4 regions of the Ectobacillus sp. JY-23 genome follow, and region 2 is predicted to be linked to each of the others. Evidence: a T-box and tRNA genes for the amino acid it is inferred to sense, from the RefSeq annotation. Region 2 holds a T-box; the other regions hold tRNA genes.

Region 1 (3,182 bases), 520 kb from region 2:
GCTTATCTCCCCCAAGAGTCCACATCGACGGGGAGGTTTGGCACCTCGATGTCGGCTCATCGCATCCTGGGGCTGTAGTCGGTCCCAAGGGTTGGGCTGTTCGCCCATTAAAGCGGTACGCGAGCTGGGTTCAGAACGTCGTGAGACAGTTCGGTCCCTATCCGTCGCGGGCGCAGGAAATTTGAGAGGAGCTGTCCTTAGTACGAGAGGACCGGGATGGACGCACCGCTGGTGTACCAGTTGTTCTGCCAAGGGCATCGCTGGGTAGCTATGTGCGGACGGGATAAGTGCTGAAAGCATCTAAGCATGAAGCCCCCCTCAAGATGAGATTTCCCATAGCGTCAAGCTAGTAAGATCCCTGAAAGATGATCAGGTTGATAGGTCAGAGGTGGAAGCGCGGCGACGTGTGGAGCTGACTGATACTAATCGATCGAGGGCTTAACCAAAAAGCAGAAGCGAGCGTTTAGCGAGCTGGAGCTAGATTATGCACTTGTTATCCAGTTTTGAAGGAACATGCCTTCAAAAGAGCGTAGCTCTTTAAAAAAACATGTTGACATCTCATGAGAAATCATTATAATAATGATTGTCTCTAAAAAAAGTCTAGTGATGATGGCAAAGAGGTCACACCCGTTCCCATACCGAACACGGAAGTTAAGCTCTTTTGCGCCGAGGGTAGTTGGGACCTTGTCCCTGTGAGAGTAGGACGTCGCTAGGCAATGGAGGATTAGCTCAGCTGGGAGAGCACCTGCCTTACAAGCAGGGGGTCGGCGGTTCGATCCCGTCATCCTCCACCATATGCCGGCTTAGCTCAATTGGCAGAGCAACTGACTTGTAATCAGTAGGTTGGGGGTTCAAGTCCTCTAGCCGGCACCAGATTTATGGCGGTCGTGGCGAAGTGGTTAACGCATCGGATTGTGGCTCCGACATTCGTGGGTTCGATTCCCATCGATCGCCCTTTTAAATATTGCGGGTGTGGCGGAATTGGCAGACGCACCAGACTTAGGATCTGGCGCCTTTGGCGTGGGGGTTCGAGTCCCTTCACCCGCACCAATATATGCGGAAGTAGTTCAGTGGTAGAATACAACCTTGCCAAGGTTGGGGTCGCGGGTTCGAATCCCGTCTTCCGCTTATGCCGGGGTGGCGGAACTGGCAGACGCACAGGACTTAAAATCCTGCGGTAGGTGACTACCGTACCGGTTCGATTCCGGTCCTCGGCACTTAAATATGCGCCCGTAGCTCAATTGGATAGAGCATCTGACTACGGATCAGAAGGTTATGGGTTCGAATCCTTTCGGGCGCGTTATACGGGAAGTGGCTCAGCTTGGTAGAGCACCTGGTTTGGGACCAGGGGGTCGCAGGTTCAAATCCTGTCTTCCCGATTTCATGGGGCCTTAGCTCAGCTGGGAGAGCGCCTGCCTTGCACGCAGGAGGTCAGCGGTTCGATCCCGCTAGGCTCCACTTTTATTATGATGGCGGTGTAGCTCAGCTGGCTAGAGCGTACGGTTCATACCCGTAAGGTCGGGGGTTCGATCCCCTCCGCCGCTACCATAAAAGGACCTTTAGCTCAGCTGGTTAGAGCAGACGGCTCATAACCGTCCGGTCGTAGGTTCGAGTCCTACAAGGTCCACCAAAGCTTCATATCATGGAGGAATACCCAAGTCTGGCTGAAGGGATCGGTCTTGAAAACCGACAGGCGGTGAAAGCCGCGCGGGGGTTCGAATCCCTCTTCCTCCGCCATTATTTTATGAAGCAAATAGAATGAATTATCGTCGCGGGGTGGAGCAGTCCGGTAGCTCGTCGGGCTCATAACCCGAAGGTCGCAGGTTCAAATCCTGTCCCCGCAACCAAGGTCCCGTGGTGTAGCGGTTAACATGCCTGCCTGTCACGCAGGAGATCGCCGGTTCGATCCCGGTCGGGACCGCCATTTTGGCTCGGTAGCTCAGTCGGTAGAGCAGAGGACTGAAAATCCTCGTGTCGGCGGTTCGATTCCGTCCCGAGCCACTTCTTATTTTATAAAGATTTGATGCCGGCTTAGCTCAATTGGCAGAGCAACTGACTTGTAATCAGTAGGTTGGGGGTTCAAGTCCTCTAGCCGGCACCATTTGTTTATAAAGCAACATCATCGTTAGCCATTAGCTCAGTCGGTAGAGCACGATCGAATAAGCTTCGTAGCATAGACTACAGCGTACTCATCGAGCTGCGACTTGAATAAGCTTACTGAGATGAGGACGTCATATACAAAGGTATAACCCTTGTATAAATTCTTTTATTGTTATGAGCCATTAGCTCAGTCGGTAGAGCATCTGACTTTTAATCAGAGGGTCGAAGGTTCGAGTCCTTCATGGCTCACATTTCATGCGGGTGTAGTTTAGTGGTAAAACAAGAGCCTTCCAAGCTCTGGTCGTGAGTTCGATTCTCATCACCCGCTCCAAGGGCCTATAGCTCAGCTGGTTAGAGCGCACGCCTGATAAGCGTGAGGTCGATGGTTCGAGTCCATTTAGGCCCATTTTTAATATAATTGATTATTCCGCAATAGCTCAGCGGTAGAGCAATCGGCTGTTAACCGATAGGTCGTAGGTTCGAATCCTACTTGCGGAGCCATATAGAGAAGTACCCAAGTGGCTCAAGGGGCTCCCCTGCTAAGGGAGTAGATCGCGATAGCGGTGCGAGGGTTCGAATCCCTTCTTCTCTGCCACGGCCCGTTGGTCAAGTGGTTAAGACACCGCCCTTTCACGGCGGTAACACGGGTTCGAATCCCGTACGGGTCATACTGAAAACGTCAGCGAATAGAGTCGCTGGCGTTTTTTGTTTTATATTTTTAGATGGATGAGGAGATTAACCTTTTACAACCCTCATTGTTTATAAAACCTTTCTTTCTATAATCTTATGTGAAAAAGTTCACAAATTAATCATATATGTGAATTGATTCACAAACTTAACGTGCTACAATATAAATGTAAACAGCAATGATGCACATATACTTAATACAAATACGCACCGAACAAAGGAGAGCGAGTGACAATGAGAGAAAACATTAATCGTGTAGTGTTAATTGGTACAGGAGCAGTAGGCTGCAGCTATGCGTATGCGATGTTAAACCAAGGCATTGCCGAAGAATTGGTGTTAGTGGATGTCAACGAAGCAAAAGCTGAAGGGGAAGCGATGGACTTAAAGCACGGTAT
Region 2 (3,182 bases):
TCGTCATATGCGCCAAGTAAATGCTGAAATTCGTCAGGTTGCGGCTATGCGTGAAGATGAATTAATGACATACGCAAAATTAACAGGTGCTCCTTATGAAGTATTATTAGAAATTAAACGCCTAGGTCGTTTACCTGTAGTTAACTTTGCAGCAGGCGGTGTAGCAACACCAGCTGATGCGGCTTTAATGATGCAATTGGGTGCGGACGGTGTATTTGTTGGTTCTGGTATCTTTAAGTCAGATAACCCAGCACAATTCGCTCGTGCAATCGTAGAAGCAACTACACATTATGAAGATTATGAACTAATTGCAAGTCTATCTAAAGGTCTTGGAAATCCAATGAAGGGTATTGAAATTTCTTCATTACTTCCACAAGAGCGTATGCAAGAACGCGGCTGGTAAAAAGGAGCTTTATACATGATAACAATCGGTGTATTGGGACTGCAGGGTGCAGTTCGCGAGCATATAGTATCAATTGAAGCATCCGGTGCTAAAGCTGTTGTTGTAAAAAAGATTGAGCAATTACAAGAAATTGACGCTCTTATCTTACCAGGCGGCGAGAGTACAACGATGCGAAGACTAATTGACAAATATGGCTTTATGGAACCACTACGTGCATTTGCAAATGAAGGTAAACCTTTGTTCGGTACATGTGCGGGGATGATCCTATTGGCCAAGAATTTAGTGGATTATAAAGAACCTCACCTTGGCGTAATGAATATTACTGTAGAAAGAAACGCATTTGGTAGACAGCGTGAAAGCTTTGAAGCAGCATTATCCATTAAAGGTGTGGGAGAAGATTTTGTCGGTGTATTTATACGTGCGCCTTATGTTGTAAGCGTAGGAGATGAAGTAGAGGTACTTTCTGTTCATGGAGATCGTATTGTAGCTGTTCGTCAAGGTCATCTTTTGGCTGCTTCTTTCCATCCAGAATTAACAGACGATCATCGCATGACAGCATACTTTGTTGATATGGTTAAAGAAGCAAAAGCGAAAAAAGTTGTATAAGCAACTTGCAAGTTGTACAAGATTATAGTAAATTGATGGTAACTTATATAACAAAAGCGTTGATAGGGCATAGTAATAAGCTTTTCTTTTTACAGAGAGTCGGTGGGTGGTGCAAACCGATAAAAGTAGCTTACGAATCCACCCTGGAGCAGGGCGTGAATAAGCGCTTCCGGCGAAGAGTCGTTAATTCTGTAAAGAGGAAAGCATATGCTTTCAATTAGGGTGGCAACGCGGGTAAACTCTCGTCCCTTTCCAAGGGGACGGGAGTTTTTTGTTGTTTATGGCTGTGTTAGAGCCTAATGTTGATAATTGGCACTTGTTAATTGGAGTGAAGGGGAGAGGCTCTTGCGGGAAAAGCGGGTCAAAGGGAGACCCTGCAGGCGCATAGCGCTGAGGAGGCTTCCTGACCGCCCGCGGAAAGCGAACCCCCGTAACGGAAATCAACAATGAGCTTTAACAGAGCCTGTTTATAAAAAGGTTTTATGAAAGAAGGAGGAAACAGAATGCTGGATATCAAGTATGTACGCGCAAATTTTGAAGAAGTAAAAGCAAAGCTTCAGCATAGAGGCGAGGATTTAACCGATTTTGGACGTTTTGAAGAACTAGATACGAAAAGACGTGAACTTCTTGTACAAACAGAGGAGCTGAAAAGCAAGCGTAATGAGGTGTCTCAACAAATTTCTGTGTTAAAACGTCAGAAACAAGATGCAGAAGCTTTAATTCTAGAAATGCGTGAAGTAGGAGATCGTATTAAAGGTCTTGATGAAGAACTTCGTGTTGTAGAGCATGACTTAGAACAATTAATGCTCTCTGTTCCTAACTTACCACATGAATCTGTACCAGTAGGTGAAACAGAGGACGATAACGTAGAGGTACGAAAATGGGGAGAGGTTCGTGATTTCGGCTTTGAACCAAAAGCGCATTGGGATATCGCAACTGACCTTAATATTCTAGATTTTGAGCGCGCAGGGAAGGTAACAGGAAGTCGTTTCGTATTCTATAAAGGCTTAGGTGCAAGATTAGAACGCGCTTTATTTAACTTCATGTTAGATCTTCATACAGATGAACATGGCTATGAAGAGGTTCTCCCTCCATACATCGTAAACCGTGATAGCATGACAGGAACAGGACAGCTTCCTAAATTTGAAGAAGACGCATTCCGTATCGAAAGTGAAGATTATTTCTTAATTCCTACAGCGGAAGTGCCGGTAACGAATATGCATCGTGACGAGATTTTAAATGGAGATATCTTACCAATTCAATATGCGGCATTTAGCGCATGCTTCCGCTCTGAAGCAGGATCTGCTGGTCGCGACACACGCGGCTTGATACGTCAGCATCAATTCAACAAAGTGGAGCTGGTAAAGTTTGTGAAACCTGAGGATTCTTATGAAGAGCTTGAGAAGCTGACAGCGAATGCTGAACGTGTATTGCAGCTTTTAGGCCTCCCATACCGCGTTCTCAGTATGTGTACAGGAGATTTAGGATTTACGGCTGCCAAGAAGTATGATATTGAAGTATGGATTCCTAGCTATGGCTCTTATCGTGAGATTTCTTCTTGCAGTAATTTTGAGAGCTTCCAAGCACGTCGTGCCAATATTCGTTTTAGACGCGAAGCAAACGGGAAACCTGAACATGTTCATACACTGAATGGTTCTGGTCTGGCAATCGGGCGTACAGTAGCTGCGATTCTTGAGAACTATCAGCAGGAAGATGGCTCTGTCGTGATTCCGGAAGTTTTACGTCCTTATATGGGTAATAAGGACGTAATTAAATAATATGAGCTACGGATGGGTATCAATAAGATACCCATTCTAGTTTGTTTAAAATATTAGTTTTCTTTATTAAACATTTTTTGCTTGACTAATAAATAGCAATTTGATATTATATTTCATGTCAATACGGAGGAATACCCAAGTCCGGCTGAAGGGATCGGTCTTGAAAACCGACAGGCGGTGAGAGCCGCGCGGGGGTTCGAATCCCTCTTCCTCCGCCATAATATTATTGACAACAGCGCATATAAGTTGAGATTGTGAAACTCGTTACCTGCTGTAACGGGTTTTTATTTTTAACAATGAGAAAGGAGCAGCTATGAATCTTCTCATCCAAACATTCCCTATGAAGGGGAAAACATTATATTTTGTACAATGTCCCAGCTGTAAACGAAATAGAA
Region 3 (3,182 bases), 190 kb from region 2:
TGTCTCAGTCCCAGTGTGGCCGATCACCCTCTCAGGTCGGCTACGCATCGTCGCCTTGGTGAGCCGTTACCTCACCAACTAGCTAATGCGACGCGGGTCCATCTGTAAGTGATAGCCGAAACCATCTTTCCATTTTAAACCATGCGGTTCAAAAAATTATCCGGTATTAGCTTCGGTTTCCCGAAGTTATCCCAGTCTTACAGGCAGGTTACCCACGTGTTACTCACCCGTCCGCCGCTAACCTCCGAAGAGGTCCGCTCGACTTGCATGTATTAGGCACGCCGCCAGCGTTCATCCTGAGCCAGGATCAAACTCTCCATAAAAGTGTTTGTCTAGCTAAAATAAATGTTGACGTTTTGTACTTCGTTCAGTTTTCAAAGAACTAAAGCGGGTGATGGGAATCGAACCCACGCTATCAGCTTGGAAGGCTGAAGTTCTACCATTAAACTACACCCGCATGGTCGGGAAGACAGGATTTGAACCTGCGACCCCCTGGTCCCAAACCAGGTGCTCTACCAAGCTGAGCCACTTCCCGTAAAACGCGCCCGAAAGGATTCGAACCCATAACCTTCTGATCCGTAGTCAGATGCTCTATCCAATTGAGCTACGGGCGCACATTATTGAGTTTGTCGTTTTTGGCGACTTGATTAATATATCATACATTCCACATTGAATCAAGTACTTTTTTCAAAAACTTTTAAGTGCGGCCGAGAGGACTTGAACCTCCACGGGATTGCTCCCACTAGGCCCTCAACCTAGCGCGTCTGCCGTTCCGCCACGACCGCATAAAATGGTGCGGATGAAGGGACTCGAACCCCCACGCCGAAGGCGCCAGATCCTAAGTCTGGTGCGTCTGCCAATTCCGCCACATCCGCAAAATGTGAGCCATGAAGGACTCGAACCTTCGACCCTCTGATTAAAAGTCAGATGCTCTACCGACTGAGCTAATGGCTCATAATAATGAAAGCATTCGTTACAGGCTTATAGCTTTGAAAACGACACCCTCATCTCAGAAAGCTGAGTCAAGTAGCGGCTCGATGAGTGCGCTGTAGCTATACTACGAAGCGTATTCGTTCGTGCTCTACCGACTGAGCTAATGGCTCATAATAATGGCTGGGCTAGCTGGATTCGAACCAACGAATGACGGAGTCAAAGTCCGTTGCCTTACCGCTTGGCGATAGCCCATCGAAAAGTTTTTGTAAATATACTTCAAATCTGCTACTAAAGCAATATCACGAGATGATTTTGTTTGTTTCAGCTTTTGTTCTTTCGACTAGCTACATGAAAAACAACTATAAATCATCGACCATCTTATTTATGTTAGGATGCTTCTAAAACAGATAAGGGATAGTATACCACTCTAAACAATAAAAAACAACTGCTTGACGGCAGTAGTTTAAATGGCGGTCCCGACCGGGATCGAACCGGCGATCTCCTGCGTGACAGGCAGGCATGTTAACCGCTACACCACGGGACCTTAAATGGTGGAGGATGACGGGATCGAACCGCCGACCCTCTGCTTGTAAGGCAGATGCTCTCCCAGCTGAGCTAATCCTCCATATGACCCGTACGGGATTCGAACCCGTGTTACCGCCGTGAAAGGGCGGTGTCTTAACCACTTGACCAACGGGCCATGGCAGAGAAGAAGGGATTCGAACCCTCGCACCGCTATCGCGATCTACTCCCTTAGCAGGGGAGCCCCTTGAGCCACTTGGGTACTTCTCTGTATGGCTCCGCAAGTAGGATTCGAACCTACGACCTATCGGTTAACAGCCGATTGCTCTACCGCTGAGCTATTGCGGAATAATCAATTAGATACGCAACATTACTTCTTATAACAGCCGATCGTCCTGACCTCAGGAAGTCGATGCAAGAAGCCGCTCGGTCAGTACGCTGATGAATACGCAAGGAAGCATATTCGTTCGTGCTCTACCGCTGAGCTATTGCGGAATAAATTTGAGTGTCCTTACTAGGTGACACGTTTATAATATACTGAATTTAAACCTAACTGTCAACACCTTTTTATACACTTATGAGCCTACCTTTACATTTACCACACACATAACGCATTGTGTCCACTTTTCGTTTTCTTTGGTACCGCAAACGACAAGAGCTGCACTCGTATGTGTATAGCTTTTGCGTTCTGCCCACAGTCTTCCTAGGTATAGTTTTGCAAAACCGAGGTGCCCCTACTTGCTTCATTAACTTACGAAAGTCAGCGTCTCTATGCTTGTACCCCTTCCCCTCTAGATGAAGGTGATAATGACATAGCTCATGTTTAATAACTGCTATTAACTCCTCTTTTCCAAAAGCTTCGTAATAATGAGGGTTTAACTCGATGTTATGTGTTTGCAGCAAATACCTTCCACCTGTCGTTTTTAAACGTTTATTAAAAACAGCTCGGTGTTGAAATGGCTTCTGAAAATAACGAAGCGAAATGTCTTCTGTTACCTTCTGTAGCTGTAATTCATCCAAATCACATTCGTCCTTTCACTCCGCATTTGTCACGTGCATACACTATTTGTAATTATCGTATACCGACAAAGGAGGATTTGTCCATGCCGACTTGGATGAAAAAACAGATTCAGCGAGCGTACTATGAGAAAAATCGCTATCAAATTAAGCTGCTCAATGAGTGTTGGTTTTATTATAAAAGACTAAAAAAGGAGGGCCTGTAATTGCCCTCTTAACCGATTGGTACCATGGATAATGCTACCCTTCCTTTTTTCTCATCTACTCCATCTACCCAAACCTGCACAATTTGCCCTACAGATACAACATCTAGCGGATGTTTAACAAAACGGTTGCTGAGCTTGGAGATATGAACAAGACCATCTTGTTTAACACCAATATCCACAAACGCCCCAAAGTCAACAACATTTCGCACCGTCCCCTCGAGCTCCATGCCTCGCTTTAAATCCTCCAACTGCAATACATCTTTTTTAAGGAGCGGCTTTGGTAACTCGTCACGCAAGTCTCGCTCAGGGCGTATTAGAGCATCTATAATATCACGTAGCGTTGGTTCACCAACCCCTGTTTTTTCAGCAAGTTCTTTTACATCTGTTGCTTCTAGTACACGTTTTAATGGCTCGGTACCTACATCTGCCTTTTTAAATCCAAGCTCCTTTAGAAGATTTTCTACCTCTTTATAGCGCTCAGGATGTATGCCTGTCGAATCAAGT
Region 4 (3,182 bases), 550 kb from region 2:
GCACTTTATTTTATTAAAAAGAAAAATATTACGTTGCATAAACGCTTTATTCTTGCTGCTTTTACCACTACATTGCTCTTTTGTGTATCATACTTAACGCATCAATACCTATCAGAGCCAACACACTTTGGTGGTGAAGGCTTTATTCGAACTGTATATTTCTTCATTTTAATTACACATAGTGTATTAGCTGCCATTATTGTTCCGCTTGCTCTATTCTCCTTAATTTGGGGATGGACAGGACAGCTTACAAAACATCGTAAAATTGTAAGATGGTCTATGCCGATTTGGTTATATGTAAGCTTTACAGGTGTTGTGGTGTACTTAATGATTTCTCCGTATTATGGGTAATAAAAAGCTGCCAGTACCTGGCAGCTTTTTTGTATGTAACATTCTTACTTATTATAAAATATGGCTTCATTAAAGTTTGCTGTTACCTCCCGCGAGACGTCAGGGGCCTCCTTAGTGCTATGTTCCTGCGGGATTTTCACAGGCTTTTTCCGCCGTCTAAATAAAAGGCTGTTTTCGCAAACTTTGTTGCTTTGTAACAAGTAGTGGGGAGTGGTTGATTTCCACTCCAGGTTGCTCGCTTTCCGCGGGGCGTGCGGTGAGCCTCTAACCCGCTGCTCCCGCAGGAGTCTCGCACCTTCCGCTCCAACCAACCTTAAACGAAGAAACCTATCTAAAAACAACAATCTTTTAGAAAAGAGCCAAATAAAAAGAGATGCTCTGATTAACAGAACATCTCTTTCTTGTATACCGGTGGCCGGGGTCGAACCGGCACTCCAGAGGAACACGATTTTGAGTCGTGCGCGTCTGCCAATTCCGCCACACCGGCATGGAGGCGGCAACCGGATTCGAACCGGTGGATAAAGGTTTTGCAGACCTTGGCCTTACCACTTGGCTATGCCGCCGTTATATGGAGCGGAAGACGGGATTCGAACCCGCGACCCCAACCTTGGCAAGGTTGTATTCTACCACTGAACTACTTCCGCATATGGCTGGGCTAGCTGGATTCGAACCAACGAATGACGGAGTCAAAGTCCGTTGCCTTACCGCTTGGCGATAGCCCAATATGTCATAAATGCATTATATCTCATTTATTCACTTTAGCGCAAATAAAATGGGGCGATCGATGGGAATCGAACCCACGAATGTCGGAGCCACAATCCGATGCGTTAACCACTTCGCCACGACCGCCATATTTTGTTTGGCAGGGGTAGTAGGAATCGAACCCACACCGGAGGTTTTGGAGACCTCTGTTCTACCTTTAAACTATACCCCTAAATGGTGGAGGGGGACGGATTCGAACCGCCGAACCCTGAGGGAGCGGATTTACAGTCCGCCGCGTTTAGCCACTTCGCTACCCCTCCACAATGGTGCCGGCTAGAGGACTTGAACCCCCAACCTACTGATTACAAGTCAGTTGCTCTGCCAATTGAGCTAAGCCGGCGTATGAAGAAAATCAATTTTTGTTTAAAAGTGGCTCGGGACGGAATCGAACCGCCGACACGAGGATTTTCAGTCCTCTGCTCTACCGACTGAGCTACCGAGCCAAAATGGCGGTCCCGACCGGGATCGAACCGGCGATCTCCTGCGTGACAGGCAGGCATGTTAACCGCTACACCACGGGACCTTGGTTGCGGGGACAGGATTTGAACCTGCGACCTTCGGGTTATGAGCCCGACGAGCTACCGGACTGCTCCACCCCGCGACGATAATAAATAACTTGACTTTTTATTTATATGGTGGAGGATGACGGGATCGAACCGCCGACCCCCTGCTTGTAAGGCAGGTGCTCTCCCAGCTGAGCTAATCCTCCACTATATGGTGACCCGTACGGGATTCGAACCCGTGTTACCGCCGTGAAAGGGCGGTGTCTTAACCACTTGACCAACGGGCCAGATTATGGCGGAGAGCGAGGGATTCGAACCCTCGATACGCTTATGACGTATACACGATTTCCAATCGTGCTCCTTCGGCCTCTCGGACAGCTCTCCATTTAAATGGCTCCGCAAGTAGGATTCGAACCTACGACCTATCGGTTAACAGCCGATTGCTCTACCGCTGAGCTATTGCGGAATAATGTAAGCCTGGCAACGTCCTACTCTCACAGGGACAAGGTCCCAACTACCATCGGCGCAAAAGAGCTTAACTTCCGTGTTCGGTATGGGAACGGGTGTGACCTCTTTGCCATCATTACCAGACTCTTATTATTATACTGACAGAAGAAAATCTGTCAAGAAGAAATATCATATTCCTTCAAAACTGGATAACATAGTGTATATTCATAATCTAGCTCCAGCTCGCAGCTCCATCCGGTCAAATAACCTTGTTCCGCCAACGTCTATCAACGTTTCTGTCACAAGAACATTTGCCCTGCGGAGCTAAACGCTCGCTTCTGCTTTTTTGGTTAAGCCCTCGATCGATTAGTATCAGTCAGCTCCACACGTCGCCGCGCTTCCACCTCTGACCTATCAACCTGATCATCTTTCAGGGATCTTACTAGCTTGACGCTATGGGAAATCTCATCTTGAGGGGGGCTTCATGCTTAGATGCTTTCAGCACTTATCCCGTCCGCACATAGCTACCCAGCGATGCCCTTGGCAGAACAACTGGTACACCAGCGGTGCGTCCATCCCGGTCCTCTCGTACTAAGGACAGCTCCTCTCAAATTTCCTGCGCCCGCGACGGATAGGGACCGAACTGTCTCACGACGTTCTGAACCCAGCTCGCGTACCGCTTTAATGGGCGAACAGCCCAACCCTTGGGACCGACTACAGCCCCAGGATGCGATGAGCCGACATCGAGGTGCCAAACCTCCCCGTCGATGTGGACTCTTGGGGGAGATAAGCCTGTTATCCCCGGGGTAGCTTTTATCCGTTGAGCGATGGCCCTTCCATGCGGAACCACCGGATCACTAAGCCCGACTTTCGTCCCTGCTCGACTTGTAGGTCTCGCAGTCAAGCTCCCTTATGCCTTTACACTCTTCGAATGATTTCCAACCATTCTGAGGGAACCTTTGGGCGCCTCCGTTACATTTTAGGAGGCGACCGCCCCAGTCAAACTGCCCACCTGACACTGTCTCCCGCCCCGATGTAGGGGCGCGGGTTAGAACTTCAATACAGCCAGGGTAGTATCCCACCGACGCCTCCACCGAAGCTGGCGCTCCGGGTTCATAG

What was found. A T-box is a leader RNA that pairs with one kind of tRNA and senses whether it is charged. The one in region 2 lies ahead of serS (serine--tRNA ligase), so its partner is inferred to be a tRNA-Ser.
Region 1: it encodes a tRNA-Ser, which carries the amino acid that the T-box ahead of serS (serine--tRNA ligase) is inferred to sense. The anticodon was not compared.
Region 3: it encodes a tRNA-Ser, which carries the amino acid that the T-box ahead of serS (serine--tRNA ligase) is inferred to sense. The anticodon was not compared.
Region 4: it encodes a tRNA-Ser, which carries the amino acid that the T-box ahead of serS (serine--tRNA ligase) is inferred to sense. The anticodon was not compared.

What each region holds. Positions count from the first base shown of each region.
Region 1 is NZ_CP095462.1:1,945,578-1,948,759, reverse strand. Features, by position in the region: rRNA gene MUG87_RS10160 (23S ribosomal RNA) at 1-446, shown strand, start outside; rRNA gene rrf (5S ribosomal RNA) at 600-715, shown strand; tRNA gene MUG87_RS10150 (tRNA-Val) at 719-794, shown strand; tRNA gene MUG87_RS10145 (tRNA-Thr) at 798-873, shown strand; tRNA gene MUG87_RS10140 (tRNA-His) at 882-954, shown strand; tRNA gene MUG87_RS10135 (tRNA-Leu) at 967-1,050, shown strand; tRNA gene MUG87_RS10130 (tRNA-Gly) at 1,057-1,128, shown strand; tRNA gene MUG87_RS10125 (tRNA-Leu) at 1,132-1,217, shown strand; tRNA gene MUG87_RS10120 (tRNA-Arg) at 1,227-1,300, shown strand; tRNA gene MUG87_RS10115 (tRNA-Pro) at 1,306-1,379, shown strand; tRNA gene MUG87_RS10110 (tRNA-Ala) at 1,386-1,458, shown strand; tRNA gene MUG87_RS10105 (tRNA-Met) at 1,472-1,548, shown strand; tRNA gene MUG87_RS10100 (tRNA-Ile) at 1,554-1,630, shown strand; tRNA gene MUG87_RS10095 (tRNA-Ser) at 1,645-1,737, shown strand; tRNA gene MUG87_RS10090 (tRNA-Met) at 1,771-1,847, shown strand; tRNA gene MUG87_RS10085 (tRNA-Asp) at 1,849-1,924, shown strand; tRNA gene MUG87_RS10080 (tRNA-Phe) at 1,929-2,001, shown strand; tRNA gene MUG87_RS10075 (tRNA-Thr) at 2,026-2,101, shown strand; tRNA gene MUG87_RS10070 (tRNA-Lys) at 2,277-2,349, shown strand; tRNA gene MUG87_RS10065 (tRNA-Gly) at 2,358-2,431, shown strand; tRNA gene MUG87_RS10060 (tRNA-Ile) at 2,433-2,506, shown strand; tRNA gene MUG87_RS10055 (tRNA-Asn) at 2,527-2,601, shown strand; tRNA gene MUG87_RS10050 (tRNA-Ser) at 2,605-2,695, shown strand; tRNA gene MUG87_RS10045 (tRNA-Glu) at 2,697-2,768, shown strand; gene MUG87_RS10040 (L-lactate dehydrogenase) at 3,022-3,182, shown strand, end outside.
Region 2 is NZ_CP095462.1:2,465,773-2,468,954, forward strand. Features, by position in the region: gene pdxS (pyridoxal 5'-phosphate synthase lyase subunit PdxS) at 1-403, shown strand, start outside; gene pdxT (pyridoxal 5'-phosphate synthase glutaminase subunit PdxT) at 419-1,009, shown strand; T-box leader at 1,060-1,262, shown strand; gene serS (serine--tRNA ligase) at 1,513-2,787, shown strand; tRNA gene MUG87_RS12645 (tRNA-Ser) at 2,913-3,005, shown strand; gene MUG87_RS12650 (DUF3797 domain-containing protein) at 3,101-3,182, shown strand, end outside.
Region 3 is NZ_CP095462.1:2,657,833-2,661,014, reverse strand. Features, by position in the region: rRNA gene MUG87_RS13780 (16S ribosomal RNA) at 1-323, opposite strand, end outside; tRNA gene MUG87_RS13775 (tRNA-Gly) at 387-457, opposite strand; tRNA gene MUG87_RS13770 (tRNA-Pro) at 459-535, opposite strand; tRNA gene MUG87_RS13765 (tRNA-Arg) at 541-614, opposite strand; tRNA gene MUG87_RS13760 (tRNA-Leu) at 703-785, opposite strand; tRNA gene MUG87_RS13755 (tRNA-Leu) at 792-875, opposite strand; tRNA gene MUG87_RS13750 (tRNA-Lys) at 882-954, opposite strand; tRNA gene MUG87_RS13745 (tRNA-Gln) at 1,111-1,185, opposite strand; tRNA gene MUG87_RS13740 (tRNA-Asp) at 1,402-1,477, opposite strand; tRNA gene MUG87_RS13735 (tRNA-Val) at 1,483-1,558, opposite strand; tRNA gene MUG87_RS13730 (tRNA-Glu) at 1,562-1,633, opposite strand; tRNA gene MUG87_RS13725 (tRNA-Ser) at 1,635-1,725, opposite strand; tRNA gene MUG87_RS13720 (tRNA-Asn) at 1,729-1,803, opposite strand; gene MUG87_RS13715 (SprT family protein) at 2,023-2,475, opposite strand; gene cmpA (cortex morphogenetic protein CmpA) at 2,559-2,678, shown strand; gene MUG87_RS13705 (Tex family protein) at 2,687-3,182, opposite strand, start outside.
Region 4 is NZ_CP095462.1:3,013,158-3,016,339, reverse strand. Features, by position in the region: gene MUG87_RS15315 (DUF420 domain-containing protein) at 1-351, shown strand, start outside; tRNA gene MUG87_RS15310 (tRNA-Leu) at 758-838, opposite strand; tRNA gene MUG87_RS15305 (tRNA-Cys) at 840-914, opposite strand; tRNA gene MUG87_RS15300 (tRNA-Gly) at 921-995, opposite strand; tRNA gene MUG87_RS15295 (tRNA-Gln) at 999-1,073, opposite strand; tRNA gene MUG87_RS15290 (tRNA-His) at 1,125-1,200, opposite strand; tRNA gene MUG87_RS15285 (tRNA-Trp) at 1,212-1,285, opposite strand; tRNA gene MUG87_RS15280 (tRNA-Tyr) at 1,289-1,373, opposite strand; tRNA gene MUG87_RS15275 (tRNA-Thr) at 1,378-1,453, opposite strand; tRNA gene MUG87_RS15270 (tRNA-Phe) at 1,484-1,556, opposite strand; tRNA gene MUG87_RS15265 (tRNA-Asp) at 1,561-1,636, opposite strand; tRNA gene MUG87_RS15260 (tRNA-Met) at 1,638-1,714, opposite strand; tRNA gene MUG87_RS15255 (tRNA-Val) at 1,747-1,822, opposite strand; tRNA gene MUG87_RS15250 (tRNA-Glu) at 1,829-1,903, opposite strand; tRNA gene MUG87_RS15245 (tRNA-Ser) at 1,910-2,000, opposite strand; tRNA gene MUG87_RS15240 (tRNA-Asn) at 2,008-2,082, opposite strand; rRNA gene rrf (5S ribosomal RNA) at 2,092-2,207, opposite strand; rRNA gene MUG87_RS15230 (23S ribosomal RNA) at 2,410-3,182, opposite strand, start outside.